DNA from 2 places in the Paenibacillus sp. B-A-8 genome. Region 2 is predicted to be linked to the other one. Evidence: a T-box and tRNA genes for the amino acid it is inferred to sense, from the RefSeq annotation. Region 2 holds a T-box; the other holds one or more tRNA genes.
What was found. The T-box of region 2 lies ahead of ACN6MV_RS27660 (glutamine--tRNA ligase/YqeY domain fusion protein). A T-box ahead of a tRNA ligase gene usually reads a tRNA of that ligase, here a tRNA-Gln.
Positions count from the first base shown of each region.

Region 1 (7,407 bases), 100 kb from region 2:
TTATGTACAAGGGGTTTATGGTTTTAGTGAATGTGTTACTTGCAACTTCATGAAGGAGGCCAAGCATATGTTGGGAATGTTGTTTAACGAAAAAGAATGCAAGGAACTGGATTATGTTTTGCGGAAAGAACTCGATGAGATGCTGTTAGATTTAAGTGATCAGCGCTTGGACCAAAATATCAGGCATGCCATCGCCAATAGATATAAGACTGTATTTCGGATGTATGCTCGTTTTGCTCCTCAGAAAGAGCTTTCCAAGTATGCGTGGGGCGGACGTTCATCTCAGTATAAACACTGAGGATAGGTGGTAAATGCAAGAGTTTTATATGGATTTAAGATTTTTTAATAAAATAGCTTGACTAAAAAGGAGTGCTCATGATAAATTATATCTCGCGCTCCTTTTGCTTGTGTAAAAGGGAAGCGGAAGGCAAGAAAAAATGAAAAAAACTTTTTCAAAAAAAAGACTTGCCAAACAACGGAACACTGTGATATATTATAAAGGTCGCCGCTGACAAACAACGACGACGAAATGAGAGACATTGATCTTTGAAAACTGAACAACGAGTGAGTGGGAAATCACGAAAGTGAAATCCAAAATTAGAGAATTAATTTTCTCGTCAGATGTTTCAAAATGAGCATATCGCTCTTTTCAATACTAATTGGAGAGTTTGATCCTGGCTCAGGACGAACGCTGGCGGCGTGCCTAATACATGCAAGTCGAGCGGAGTCATTTTGAAAGCTTGCTTTCAAAATGACTTAGCGGCGGACGGGTGAGTAACACGTAGGCAACCTGCCCCTTAGACTGGGATAACTACCGGAAACGGTAGCTAATACCGGATAATTTCTTTTTTCTCCTGAAGAAAGAATGAAAGACGGAGCAATCTGTCACTGAGGGATGGGCCTGCGGCGCATTAGCTAGTTGGTGGGGTAACGGCCCACCAAGGCGACGATGCGTAGCCGACCTGAGAGGGTGAACGGCCACACTGGGACTGAGACACGGCCCAGACTCCTACGGGAGGCAGCAGTAGGGAATCTTCCGCAATGGACGAAAGTCTGACGGAGCAACGCCGCGTGAGTGATGAAGGTTTTCGGATCGTAAAGCTCTGTTGCCAGGGAAGAACGTCCGGTAGAGTAACTGCTACCGGAGTGACGGTACCTGAGAAGAAAGCCCCGGCTAACTACGTGCCAGCAGCCGCGGTAATACGTAGGGGGCAAGCGTTGTCCGGAATTATTGGGCGTAAAGCGCGCGCAGGCGGTCATTTAAGTCTGGTGTTTAAACCTTGGGCTCAACCTGAGGTCGCACTGGAAACTGGGTGACTTGAGTACAGAAGAGGAAAGTGGAATTCCACGTGTAGCGGTGAAATGCGTAGATATGTGGAGGAACACCAGTGGCGAAGGCGACTTTCTGGGCTGTAACTGACGCTGAGGCGCGAAAGCGTGGGGAGCAAACAGGATTAGATACCCTGGTAGTCCACGCCGTAAACGATGAGTGCTAGGTGTTAGGGGTTTCGATACCCTTGGTGCCGAAGTTAACACAGTAAGCACTCCGCCTGGGGAGTACGGTCGCAAGACTGAAACTCAAAGGAATTGACGGGGACCCGCACAAGCAGTGGAGTATGTGGTTTAATTCGAAGCAACGCGAAGAACCTTACCAGGTCTTGACATCCCTCTGAATCTGCTAGAGATAGCAGCGGCCTTCGGGACAGAGGAGACAGGTGGTGCATGGTTGTCGTCAGCTCGTGTCGTGAGATGTTGGGTTAAGTCCCGCAACGAGCGCAACCCTTAACTTTAGTTGCCAGCAAGTAATGTTGGGCACTCTAGAGTGACTGCCGGTGACAAACCGGAGGAAGGTGGGGATGACGTCAAATCATCATGCCCCTTATGACCTGGGCTACACACGTACTACAATGGCCGGTACAACGGGAAGCGAAGCCGTGAGGTGGAGCCAATCCCATCAAAGCCGGTCTCAGTTCGGATTGCAGGCTGCAACTCGCCTGCATGAAGTCGGAATTGCTAGTAATCGCGGATCAGCATGCCGCGGTGAATACGTTCCCGGGTCTTGTACACACCGCCCGTCACACCACGAGAGTTTACAACACCCGAAGTCGGTGGGGTAACCCGCAAGGGAGCCAGCCGCCGAAGGTGGGGTAGATGATTGGGGTGAAGTCGTAACAAGGTAGCCGTATCGGAAGGTGCGGCTGGATCACCTCCTTTCTATGGAGAATCGTCTTCTGCAATGAAGACATTCAAATCGGAAGTTAAACTTCCATAATAGAACCCTCGGGTTCAAACACTCACTCGTGTTCAGTTTTGAAAGAGCAAGTCTCTTTCATATGCGTTTGGTGGCGATAGCGGAGGGGTTCCACACGTACCCATCCCGAACACGACCGTTAAGCCCTCCAGCGCCGATGGTACTTGGACCGAAGGGTCCTGGGAGAGTAGGACGCCGCCAAGCGAACAACCACTTTGGTTGATTCACAATATTATATATGTTATATGGGCTTTTAGCTCAGTTGGTTAGAGCGCACCTCTGATAAGGGTGAGGTCGGTGGTTCGAGTCCACCAAGGCCCACCATATAACTTATATCCCTTTATGGGGCCATAGCTCAGCTGGGAGAGCGCCTGCCTTGCAAGCAGGAGGTCAGCGGTTCGATCCCGCTTGGCTCCACCATAATTTTTAAATTCAATACTTTCTTTAACATTGATCCTTGAAAACTGGATACCGAAACGAATTTGCGTTTTAGAACATCTTTTAGCAACTTGTGCAAACAAGTAAATGTTATTAGTGAGATTTTTCTTAGGAAAAATCAAGGTTAAGCTAATAAGAGCACACGGAGGATGCCTAGGCGCCAGGAGCCGACGAAGGACGTGGCGAACAACGAAACTGCCTCGGGGAGCTGTAAGCAAGCTTTGATCCGGGGGTGTCCGAATGGGGAAACCCAGCTGTGGTAATTCGCAGTTACTCATACCTGAATACATAGGGTATGTAGAGGCAGACCAGGGGAACTGAAACATCTAAGTACCCTGAGGAAGAGAAAACAATAGTGATTCCGTCAGTAGCGGCGAGCGAACGCGGAACAGCCTAAACCTAAGAGCTTGCTCTTAGGGGTTGTGGGACGTCTCACATGGAGTTACAAAGGAATATGGTAGGTGAAGAGGTCTGGAAAGGCCCGCGATAGAGGTAAAAGCCCTGTAACCTAAACTGTGTTCTCTCCGAGACGGATCCCGAGTAGTGCGGGGCACGTGAAACCCCGTATGAATCCAGCAGGACCATCTGCTAAGGCTAAATACTACCTGGCGACCGATAGTGAAACAGTACCGTGAGGGAAAGGTGAAAAGCACCCCGGAAGGGGAGTGAAATAGAACCTGAAACCGTGTGCTTACAAAAAGTCAGAGCCCTATTAATGGGTGATGGCGTGCCTTTTGTAGAATGAACCGGCGAGTTACGTTTAACATGCAAGGTTAAGTCGAGAAGACGGAGCCGCAGCGAAAGCGAGTCTGAATAGGGCGATTTAGTATGTGGACGTAGACCCGAAACCGTGTGATCTACCCCTGTCCAGGGTGAAGGTGCGGTAACACGCACTGGAGGCCCGAACCCACGCACGTTGAAAAGTGCGGGGATGAGGTGGGGGTAGCGGAGAAATTCCAATCGAACTCGGAGATAGCTGGTTCTCCCCGAAATAGCTTTAGGGCTAGCCTCGGTATAAGAGTAGTGGAGGTAGAGCACTGATTGGGTGCGGGGTCCGCAAGGATTACCAAGCTCAGTCAAACTCCGAATGCCATATACTTATTGCCGGGAGTCAGACAGTGAGTGCTAAGATCCATTGTCAAAAGGGAAACAGCCCAGACCATCAGCTAAGGTCCCCAAGTGTGTGTTAAGTGGGAAAGGATGTGGAGTTGCACAGACAACCAGGATGTTGGCTTAGAAGCAGCCACCATTGAAAGAGTGCGTAATAGCTCACTGGTCGAGTGACTCTGCGCCGAAAATGTAACGGGGCTAAACACACCACCGAAGCTATGGCTAGATATGTATGTATCTGGGGTAGGGGAGCGTTGTATGTGGGTTGAAGGTGTACCGTAAGGAGCGCTGGACAGCATACAAGTGAGAATGCCGGTATGAGTAACGAAAAGATCAGTGAGAATCTGATCCGCCGAAAGCCCAAGGTTTCCTGAGGAAGGCTCGTCCGCTCAGGGTAAGTCGGGACCTAAGGCGAGGCCGAAAGGCGTAGTCGAAGGACAACAGTTTGAAATTACTGTACCACCGTAATCCGCTATGAGCGATGGGGTGACGCAGGAGGGTAGTGACGCGGACTGATGGATATGTCCGTCTAAGCAGTGAGGCTGATGTGTAGGCAAATCCGCACATCGTTAAGGCTGGGCTGTGATGGGGAGCGAAAATTGTAGTAGCGAAGGTCATGATCTCACACTGCCAAGAAAAGCCTCTAGCCAGGAGAAGGTGCCCGTACCGCAAACCGACACAGGTAGGCGAGAAGAGAATTCTAAGGCGCGCGGAAGAACTCTCGTTAAGGAACTCGGCAAAATGACCCCGTAACTTCGGGAGAAGGGGTGCCCCGGTAGTGTGAATAGCACGAGGGGGCCGCAGTGAAAAGGCCCAAGCGACTGTTTAGCAAAAACACAGGTCTGTGCGAAGCCGCAAGGCGAAGTATACGGGCTGACGCCTGCCCGGTGCTGGAAGGTTAAGGGGAGTGGTTAGGGGTAACCCGAAGCTATGAACCGAAGCCCCAGTAAACGGCGGCCGTAACTATAACGGTCCTAAGGTAGCGAAATTCCTTGTCAGGTAAATTCTGACCCGCACGAATGGCGTAACGACTTGGGCGCTGTCTCAACGAGAGATCCGGTGAAATTTTAATACCTGTGAAGATGCAGGTTACCCGCGACAAGACGGAAAGACCCCATGGAGCTTTACTGCAGCTTGATATTGAATTTGGGTACGATCTGTACAGGATAGGTGGGAGCCGTAGAAATCGGAGCGCAAGCTTCGGTGGAGGCGCCGTTGGGATACCACCCTGATCGTATCTAGGTTCTAACCTAGTGCCCTAATCGGGTACGGGGACCGTGTCAGGCGGGCAGTTTGACTGGGGCGGTCGCCTCCTAAAGAGTAACGGAGGCGTTCCAAGGTTCCCTCAGAATGGTTGGAAATCATTCGAAGAGTGCAAAGGCATAAGGGAGCTTGACTGCGAGACCTACAAGTCGAGCAGGGACGAAAGTCGGACTTAGTGATCCGGTGGTACCGCATGGAAGGGCCATCGCTCAACGGATAAAAGCTACCCTGGGGATAACAGGCTTATCTCCCCCAAGAGTCCACATCGACGGGGAGGTTTGGCACCTCGATGTCGGCTCATCGCATCCTGGGGCTGAAGTAGGTCCCAAGGGTTGGGCTGTTCGCCCATTAAAGCGGTACGCGAGCTGGGTTCAGAACGTCGTGAGACAGTTCGGTCCCTATCTGTCGTGGGCGCAGGAAATTTGAGAGGAGCTGTCCTTAGTACGAGAGGACCGGGATGGACGTACCGCTGGTGCACCAGTTGTTTCGCCAGAAGCATGGCTGGGTAGCTACGTACGGACGGGATAAGCGCTGAAAGCATCTAAGCGTGAAGCCCCCCTCAAGATGAGATTTCCCAATTAGTAAGACCCCTTGAAGACGACGAGGTAGATAGGTTGGAGGTGGAAGTGCAGTAATGCATGGAGCTGACCAATACTAATCGGTCGAGGGCTTATCCTATACTTAGAACGCAAATTCAATTCGGATTCAGTTTTCAGGCGATTAAGCCTGAGCATTACGCTGTAATGCCCGTTTGGTGGCGATAGCGGAGGGGTTCCACGCGTACCCATCCCGAACACGACCGTTAAGCCCTCCAGCGCCGATGGTACTTGGACCGAAGGGTCCTGGGAGAGTAGGACGTTGCCAAGCGGATATTCCCTGATAGCTCAGTTGGTAGAGCACTCGACTGTTAATCGAGTTGTCACAGGTTCGAGTCCTGTTCGGGGAGCCATGCTCTCATAGCTCAGCAGGTAGAGTGCTTCCATGGTAAGGAAGAGGTCACCGGTTCGAATCCGGTTGAGAGCTCCACAGATTTGCAAGGCCCGTTGGTCAAGGGGTTAAGACACCTCCCTTTCACGGAGGTAACATGGGTTCGAATCCCATACGGGTCACCAACTTTTACTTGTACTTACCCTTAGAGGGTCCCATAGATATGGAGGCTTAGCTCAGCTGGGAGAGCATCTGCCTTACAAGCAGAGGGTCGGGGGTTCGATCCCCTCAGCCTCCACCATAATCTTCCTGAGAGATTATGGGCAACATAGAGGTAGCATCAATGGGGATTAGCCAAGCGGTAAGGCAACGGACTTTGACTCCGTCACTCATAGGTTCGAATCCTATATCCCCAGCCAAGTGCGAGCCATTAGCTCAGTTGGTAGAGCACCTGACTTTTAATCAGGGTGTCGAAGGTTCGAGTCCTTCATGGCTCACTTTTATTATTACATGCGCGTGTGGCGGAATGGCAGACGCACCAGACTTAGGATCTGGCGTTTCACGACGTGGGGGTTCAAGTCCCTTCACGCGCACCATATTTTGCGGAAGTGGCTCAGCGGTAGAGCATCGCCTTGCCAAGGCGAGGGTCGCGGGTTCGATTCCCGTCTTCCGCTCCATAATTTTTGCGCCCTTAGCTCAGCTGGATAGAGCGTTTGACTACGAATCAAAAGGCCGGGAGTTCGAATCTCTCAGGGCGCGCCATTTTTTTATTAAGCAATCATAGCATTATAACGGGATGTAGCTCAGCTTGGTAGAGCACCTGGTTTGGGACCAGGGGGTCGCATGTTCAAATCGTGTCATCCCGATTTTTCACCTTTGCGGGTGTAGTTCAATGGTAGAACTTCAGCCTTCCAAGCTGATAGCGTGGGTTCGATTCCCATCACCCGCTCCATAATTTTATAGTAACGGGATGTAGCTCAGCTTGGTAGAGCACCTGGTTTGGGACCAGGGGGTCGCATGTTCAAATCGTGTCATCCCGATACTCAGCTTAATCGCTCTTAGAAGCCCTTACTTCGGTAAGAGCTTTTTTTGTTATGTATTGATTTAATAATACGCATGTATTGATATAACATATGTTCTATCATTCTTCCAAAAGAAATTGAACTTCTGGTGGAATACCAATTCGTAAATAATAACTTTTCCATGATTCTTCTTGCTCAGGATTGCTACCTGTGGATAGTAGCTTTACAGCAAAGACATTAGCTTGACGTTCAAGCTTCCCAGGAGAGAAGTAGGAGCTTTCCTCTAGAAAAAAGCGGTTAATCCCCTTATGAAGTCGATCATGTCCTAATTCATGCGCACAAACGAAGCGCTGCCACTCAACTGGCAACTCATTATGAATGACAATAAATCTTCTT
Region 1 covers NZ_CP183882.1:6,234,844-6,242,250, reverse strand. Annotated here, with positions in the region: gene ACN6MV_RS28230 (hypothetical protein) at 68-298, shown strand; rRNA gene ACN6MV_RS28225 (16S ribosomal RNA) at 657-2,214, shown strand; rRNA gene rrf (5S ribosomal RNA) at 2,339-2,455, shown strand; tRNA gene ACN6MV_RS28215 (tRNA-Ile) at 2,499-2,575, shown strand; tRNA gene ACN6MV_RS28210 (tRNA-Ala) at 2,596-2,671, shown strand; rRNA gene ACN6MV_RS28205 (23S ribosomal RNA) at 2,812-5,740, shown strand; rRNA gene rrf (5S ribosomal RNA) at 5,813-5,929, shown strand; tRNA gene ACN6MV_RS28195 (tRNA-Asn) at 5,936-6,011, shown strand; tRNA gene ACN6MV_RS28190 (tRNA-Thr) at 6,013-6,088, shown strand; tRNA gene ACN6MV_RS28185 (tRNA-Glu) at 6,100-6,174, shown strand; tRNA gene ACN6MV_RS28180 (tRNA-Val) at 6,215-6,290, shown strand; tRNA gene ACN6MV_RS28175 (tRNA-Gln) at 6,334-6,408, shown strand; tRNA gene ACN6MV_RS28170 (tRNA-Lys) at 6,414-6,486, shown strand; tRNA gene ACN6MV_RS28165 (tRNA-Leu) at 6,502-6,585, shown strand; tRNA gene ACN6MV_RS28160 (tRNA-Gly) at 6,592-6,666, shown strand; tRNA gene ACN6MV_RS28155 (tRNA-Arg) at 6,675-6,751, shown strand; tRNA gene ACN6MV_RS28150 (tRNA-Pro) at 6,782-6,855, shown strand; tRNA gene ACN6MV_RS28145 (tRNA-Gly) at 6,868-6,941, shown strand; tRNA gene ACN6MV_RS28140 (tRNA-Pro) at 6,956-7,029, shown strand; gene ACN6MV_RS28135 (ImmA/IrrE family metallo-endopeptidase) at 7,131-7,407, opposite strand, start outside.
Region 1: it encodes a tRNA-Gln, which carries the amino acid that the T-box ahead of ACN6MV_RS27660 (glutamine--tRNA ligase/YqeY domain fusion protein) is inferred to sense. The anticodon was not compared.

Region 2 (7,407 bases):
AATTAACCAAGACCAATTCATAGCTTTTACCTCCTAGAAATTCTTTATGACCTCTATATCATAAAGAATACTTGTGGAGAAAGGATGTGCTGTGAATTACGAATTCTTCTTCCATGTATCCTTCAGCGGTACAATCCGGTTCAGTACCAGCTTATCTGCTGTCGTATGCTTCTTATCCACACAAAAGAATCCATGGCGGATGAATTGATATTTATCTTCTGGAAGTGCACTATTCATGGAAGGCTCCAGCAAACAATCCTTCAGAATCATTAAAGAATCTGGATTAAGATACGCGTCCCAGCGCTCATCGTCTTCTTTAGGACCGTCATTCTCTTTTAGCAGCCGCTCATATAGATGAACTTCCGCCTTGATTGCGTGTTCTGCCGATACCCAGTGGATGGTCGCTTTGACCTTACGTTCATTAAATCCACTTCCACTCTTCGTTCTCGGATCATAGGTACAGCGAAGCTCCATCACTTCTCCGGTTGCTTCGTCCTTGATCACCTCATTGCACTTAATGAAGTAGGCACCTTTTAACCTTACCTCATTCCCTATAGTCAGCCTGTGATAACCTTTAGGCGGCTCCTCCATGAAATCCTCTTGTTCAATATAAAGCGTACGTGAAAAAGGAACCTCTCTATCCCCAAGCGTCTTATCTTCACTGTTATTCTCAATCGTAAGCCATTCGCTTTGATTCTCGGGATAGTTAGTAATAACCACCTTTAGCGGCTTTAGAACAGCCATTACGCTAGGTGCCTTCGCCTTCAAATCTTGTCTAAGCGAATGCTCTAACATGGCTATATCTACAATGGTGCTATGTCGGACAAATCCGATTTCTTTCACAAAATTCCGAATACTCTCCGGCGTAAAACCTCTTCTCCGAAGTCCGCGAAGCGTGGGAAGCCTTGGATCATCCCAACCATCCACATAATGTCCTGCAACCAATTGTCTAATGTACCGTTTGCTAGTAACGACACCAGTGATGTTTACGCGTCCAAACTCCCTTTGCTTTGGAGCTTCGGGGGTATCCAGCTCATTTAGTACCCACTCATACAGGGGCCGATGATCCTTAAACTCAATGGAGCATAGGGAATGCGTAATCCCTTCGATCGCATCTTGTATAGGATGTGCAAAATCGTACATCGGATAGACGCACCAATCGTTGCCTGTTCTATAATGTTCCGCATGGATAATTCTATAAATCACCGGATCACGCAAGTTGATATTCGGTGAGCGCATATCTATTTTGGCGCGTAATACTCTGGCACCCGTAGGATAAACGCCATCCCTCATCTCTGCGAATAACTTCATATTTTCTTCCACAGAACGCTCCCGATAGGGACTGTTCCTTCCCGGCTCTGTAAGCGTCCCTCTATATGCTGTCACCTCTTCAGGTGATAAATCGCAGACATAGGCTTTTCCTTTTCGGATTAGCTTTACTGCGCTATTGTAAATTTTTTCTGAATAGTCTGATCCATAGAAAATATGGTCCGGTGAGTAGCCCATCCATTCAATATCTTCGATGATGGCATTTACATATTCCAGATCCTCTTTTAAAGGATTCGTGTCATCGAAACGCAAGTGGAACTTTCCGCCATACTTTTTTGCAGTTGTATAATTCGTGTCAATGGCATACGCACTGCCAATATGCAAATATCCGTTAGGTTCCGGTGGAAATCTGGTGCAAATGTCTGTGCTGTAAGTTTCAGCCTCAAGCTCTTCTTGAATAAATCTGTCAATGTAACTTTCTGCCACTACTTCTGATGGCTTATTCATTGTTGTTACCTCCTGTATATTAGCGATATCCGCCTTGTTTATCTGCAAAATAAAAAGAACCTCACCTCCAAGACTTATGGTCTTGGGGACGAAATTCTCGCGGTACCACCCCAGGTTCATTAATATGTCGCCATATTAATCTCATCAAGTACGGCAATGCATCTTTCGCAGTGCTTATACTCTAGCTCTATAACAGGAGCTCCCGTCATACCATCCCCGTCACCCGGTTCCGACATGCCGCTCAGAGGCTTGTTTCGATAAAATCCTCCTTACCCCGTTCTCATCATCCAGGGCTCTCTGTGAAGGAATGATTTTATTTACTCTTCTCGTCATCGCGTTTAATTATTTTGTATAGGATACCAAATAGATGGTCCTGTGTAAATGGTGTGCTTTCTCTTCTGTCCGCTTACGATCTATTCCTCGCTCAGAGCTGTTATCAGTTCCAGCACCACTTCATTATCCGGCTCTACGGTCAAAGCTCTACGCGCGTATTCCAGTGCAGCCCCTTCAGCTCCAAGCTCATAGTTACAAATCGCCATGCTATAGAGCACCGATGCTAATGGTTCTTCCGCATTGGCATGCATAGACCGCTCTAAGTAGACTAACGCCTCCTCGAACTTATCCATTTCATACAGCAATAAACCAGCGTCCAGTGAGAGGTCATAGCTCTGTTCCATCGGATAATAACCTGTCCACATGAGCTGAATCCCTCGCTGAAGATCCAGCATTTCTTCATCACTGGCATCCGGCAGCAGCTCCGAGATCTGTTCAGCACTATGGATAAACCATTCTGCATCATACCCACCTAAGCGCCAAAAAGCCAAAATCTGCTGAAGCCCCATCGTATCTACTTGCTGATCCATCCATTCCTTCATACTGAAGAAATCATCCGGGCCAAAACGCTCTATAAACCGTTTGTAACCTAACCGAGTGTTCGCATAGCTCATCGGCGATTCCAGCATAAGAATACATCCGATGTTCAAGTTTTTATAATGATGAGAGGTAAATAAGGAATGCGCTCCTTGTTGCTCCAACGTATGCTGAATCGCATGATAGTTCGCTGTTAAGGAGAAGCTACCATGATGAATTAGCATAGGCGGCTCCGCAAATTCCCAATTCTCTATTCGGTGATCGCCCTTATCCGCTGTAAGGAGTACAAACCCTCCTGTAGATAACTTAGCTAGCCTCTCCAAACAAGTAAGCCCCACCACTGGAAACAGAATATGCGAATCCTCCAGCTTCTGCTGATAGAGCTTTATAACATCGTGATAGGGATAAGTTTCCGCTTCGTAATCAGCCGCACGACGATAATGATATTGCGGGATAATTGTACCGAGTACCTCTGAGGGGTTATCCGAATCTGCATCCTCAGAATACTGAATCGACATCTCACATTCAAATATTTTACCTTCATCCACATAAATTAATTCCTGCGGGATACTGTCAAAAAAATAATTCGCCACAAGCAGCAGCGGCTGCTGTAAATCACCAGGTTTGATGCTGAGCTTAGCGTGCACTAAATGCAGTTCAGTATCCTGTACAGCATCAAAACGTGCAAAATCCAGTATACCCTGCTCTACGAATGGAAGTAAGCTTGGGTGCTGCTGCCAGCTGGTTATATTTTTTACGGGTAAATCACTCATCACATAACGAAAAGGAGGAAGTGGAGTCCCCGCATAATCTATGATTTCGCATAGCTTCTTAAGGATATGGAACGCTAACCGCCCTGCTCCCGCTCCCAATTCCAGTATAGTGACTGTTTCAGAGAGATGTCCTTGTCCAGCCCGATCTTGCAGGAATCCGAAGATCATTTCCGCATATGCAGTCGCAATCATAGGATTACTCGTAATATACTGCGGAACCTGATCATTATTCCAAGCCTTTAAACCCTTTTCTTCATAATAAGCCCGCTGTAATTCCCAAATGGGTGCTTCACTGAAGCGATAGTGCTGCCCTTCGTTACCTGTCATCTATTTCTTAACCTGCTCTCTGTATATCTTGTTAGAACACCTATGTTACTGTTACTTATTCCGCTCTCAATGTGCGTGACCTGAAAAGAACGTATTCAGCCTCTGCCGGAATGGAAACAGAAAATGACAATAATCCCGCTTTAGAGGTTAACGAATCAGGTCCTTTTAACGTTTGGTAGTAAGAATTCCCTTTGCTGTCCACACTCACCAGCTCCAGTTCCGCGTTCCCTTTAGGGATGACGAAGCCAGAGGTATTTTGCACACCTAAGGTTATTTTGTATTCTTTCCCGGATGGAGTCTGTGTCAGCGTACAGGGATATAAAGGATATGGATGTGCTGTTGTTTCCACTGGGTAAGGAGCAAGCGCTCGATCTGCCTCAGGCTTCGCCCATTCCTCCCCTTTTCTCGCACCAATGCCAAGGGTTAGTTTATTCACGTTATTGAATTGGGTTTCCCAGCGAAATGTCTTTAAACCCTCTAGGATAGGAGATGCTGGAACAAATAGGATTCCATCCTTGATCTCCGGGGCAATCCCTAATGAATCTTCTGTCTCCCCATTAAATTCTGCCTCTAGCTGTCCTGCTTTAATCTTCCCAACCGACCGGTCAAGTAGTGAAACCGTAACACTATTCGTTAGTGCGTCATAGAGCAAATCTGCACCAATCGCACTCGAAAAAGCCCGAATCGGCACCATTAATTTACCTGATTTAAAATAAGGAGCGAGTTTACCCGGAAAAAGGACGTAATACCCCCCGTATGACAGTGGCATTACCTGAGTCCCTAACTGGACAGCCGCCGACACCGATGTAGGTGTAACCGCTGAACCTGCGGCGAACATGATCACTAACAGACCGATGATATAAGCTCTTATTTTTCCTAGTCGTTGTAAGGACTCCTTAACATGATTCATCTTAAACCCCTCTCCCTCTCTGCTCCGTTTAGATCCTCAATCTATATAAGTAATAATCAATGATCCCTTGGCGCATGTCAACTTGTTCCACTTTTGTTATTCATCATAAAAGACAGGATTCTGCATATATTTCCATTGAGTTATTTAGAATCAAGAAAGGAGTGCGATGGATGACCGATGCTGGACAGGATTCACCAAGAAAGACAAATATCCCCCAGCCCATTCGAAGCGATGGCGCAGGGGGATTAGATAAAGGACCGCGTGATATTATGCGGGATTTGGAGAATCCGGATATGTTTGTCCCTCCCGTGACCGATGCCGGTCTTGTCCCCAATTTAAAATTCTCTTTCTCCGATGCGCATATGCAGCTTAACCATGGCGGCTGGTCGAGAGAGGTGACGGTCAGGGACCTCCCCATCGCCACTACACTAGCCGGCGTAAACATGAGCCTTACCCCCGGAGGAGTACGCGAACTCCATTGGCACCAACAAGCAGAATGGTCCTATATGCTGCTAGGTCGAGCTCGAATTACTGCCGTGGATCAGAATGGTCGAAACTTCATCGCCGATGTGGGACCAGGCGATCTTTGGTATTTCCCTCCGGGTATTCCCCACTCATTACAGGGTCTTGAAGAAGGCTGTGAGTTTCTGCTTGTATTCGACGATGGAAGTTTCTCTGATCTAAACACCTTGTCCATTTCCGATTGGTTTGCCCATACTCCGAAAGAAGTGCTTTCGGCTAACTTTGGGGTGCCTGCCGCTGCATTTGACTCTATTCCCACCGAACAGGTCTATATTTATCAGGATCAGGTTCCGGGTTCATTGCAAAGCCAAAAGGTAGAATCTCCATACGGAGAGATCCCACAAACCTTTAAACATTCCTTATTGGCTCAACCTCCGCTGAAGACTCCCGGCGGGAGCGTCAGAATTGTCGATTCCAGTAACTTTCCCATCTCCAAAACCGTAGCTGCCGCATTGGTAGAAATTGAACCCGGAGGGATGAGAGAGCTGCACTGGCATCCAAATAACGATGAATGACAATATTATCTTACCGGAAAAGGAAGAATGACTGTATTTGCCGGAAACGGTGTAGCACGAACGTTTAATTACAGAGCAGGCGATGTAGGGTATGTTCCTTTTGCTTTCGGACATTATATTCAAAATACAGGCGAAGATTCCTTATGGTTTCTTGAAATGTTTAAGAGTGACCGCTTTGCTGACGTTTCTCTAAACCAATGGATGGCACTCACTCCTCATGAATTGGTTCAAAGTAACCTAAACGTTGGACCAGAGGTTATAGACGCCTTAAGGAAGGTGAAATGGCCCGTAGTGAAATACCCTAAGCCAAGCAAAAACGCCTCCGGTGTCCCCAAAGGGCGGTAAGCGTTTTTGCGAGAAATATAAGGATAAGGTATCGGGTGAAACTTATACTTTCTTGTATTTTCTTAAAAAGGATGCTTCATCTAATAACTATTCGCCAGACTCCGCAAATTGTTTGATTCTTTCCTCTATCTGGTCACGCACACGCTGGAACACTGCCCACTTCTCTTCATCGGTGCCTTGCGCTTTTGCCGGATCATCGAAGCCCCAGTGTTCCCGCATCACCTTCGGAGGTGTCGTTGGACATTTATCCGCAGCATCCCCGCATAAGGTAATGACTAGATCAGCGTTATTCAGCAGATTAGAATCAATCATATCCGAGGTCTGTCCGGTGATATCAATTCCTACTTCGCTCATGGCTTGTACAGCTTTTGGGTTTAGACCATGGGCTTCAATTCCAGCGCTATACACGTCCCATTCCTTCCCTAAATATCGCTTAGCCCAGCCTTCGGCCATCTGACTCCGACAAGAGTTTCCTGTGCATAAAAAATAAATGGTTTTTTTGTTCATCATGATCTTCCCCTTTTCAAATTAGGTAACCAATAACCACAAATAAAGACCGAGAAGCGTAATAAACAACGTCGGGATGGTTAATATAATTCCTGTCTTAAAGTACGTTCCCCAGGATATCTTCACACCTTTAGCCGACAGTACATGCAGCCACAGCAGCGTGGCTAATGAACCAATTGGAGTGATTTTAGGCCCTAAATCTGAACCTATAACATTCGCATATATTAAAGCCTCTTTAATGATTCCGGTTGTATGCGTTGCATCAATTGCGAGTGCGTCAATCATTACAGTAGGCAAATTGTTCATCATCGATGAGATCAATGCGGCAATGAAGCCCATACCCATGGTTGCAGCGAACAGACCCTGATCAGCAATCACGCCAATCGCTTTAGCAAGTAAATCTGTTAGACCCGCATTCCGAAGTCCATATACCACGACATACATTCCGATAGAGAAGAACACAATTGCCCAAGGAGCTCCTGTAATCACTTCTTTCACCTTGACGTAAGGGCTTCTTCTCGCGAGGAGCAGGAACAGAATTGCAATAATTCCCGCAATCACTGATACTGGAATATTCAAAAATCCACTGACGAAATATCCTATTAGAAGAATAGCCAGTACCATCCAAGACAGTCGGAACAATTTCTTATCCTTGATAGCCTCTTGCGGTTCTTTTAGCTGAGAGTCATTAAATTGCTTCGGAATACTTTTGCGAAAAAAAATATAGAGCACCACGATACTCGCCATCAAAGAGAATAACGTAGGTACGATCATCCTCCCTGCATACTCCATAAAGGTAATCCCAAAAAAGTCGGCCGATACGATATTCACAAGATTGCTAACCACAAGCGGCAATGAGGTG
Region 2 covers NZ_CP183882.1:6,130,766-6,138,172, forward strand. Annotated here, with positions in the region: gene ACN6MV_RS27655 (DUF2933 domain-containing protein) at 1-21, opposite strand, end outside; gene ACN6MV_RS27660 (glutamine--tRNA ligase/YqeY domain fusion protein) at 97-1,776, opposite strand; T-box leader at 1,858-2,118, opposite strand; gene ACN6MV_RS27665 (tetratricopeptide repeat protein) at 2,190-3,746, opposite strand; gene ACN6MV_RS27670 (copper amine oxidase N-terminal domain-containing protein) at 3,802-4,656, opposite strand; partial or broken gene ACN6MV_RS27675 (oxalate decarboxylase family bicupin) at 4,827-6,038, shown strand; gene arsC (arsenate reductase (thioredoxin)) at 6,126-6,545, opposite strand; gene ACN6MV_RS27685 (arsenic transporter) at 6,567-7,407, opposite strand, start outside.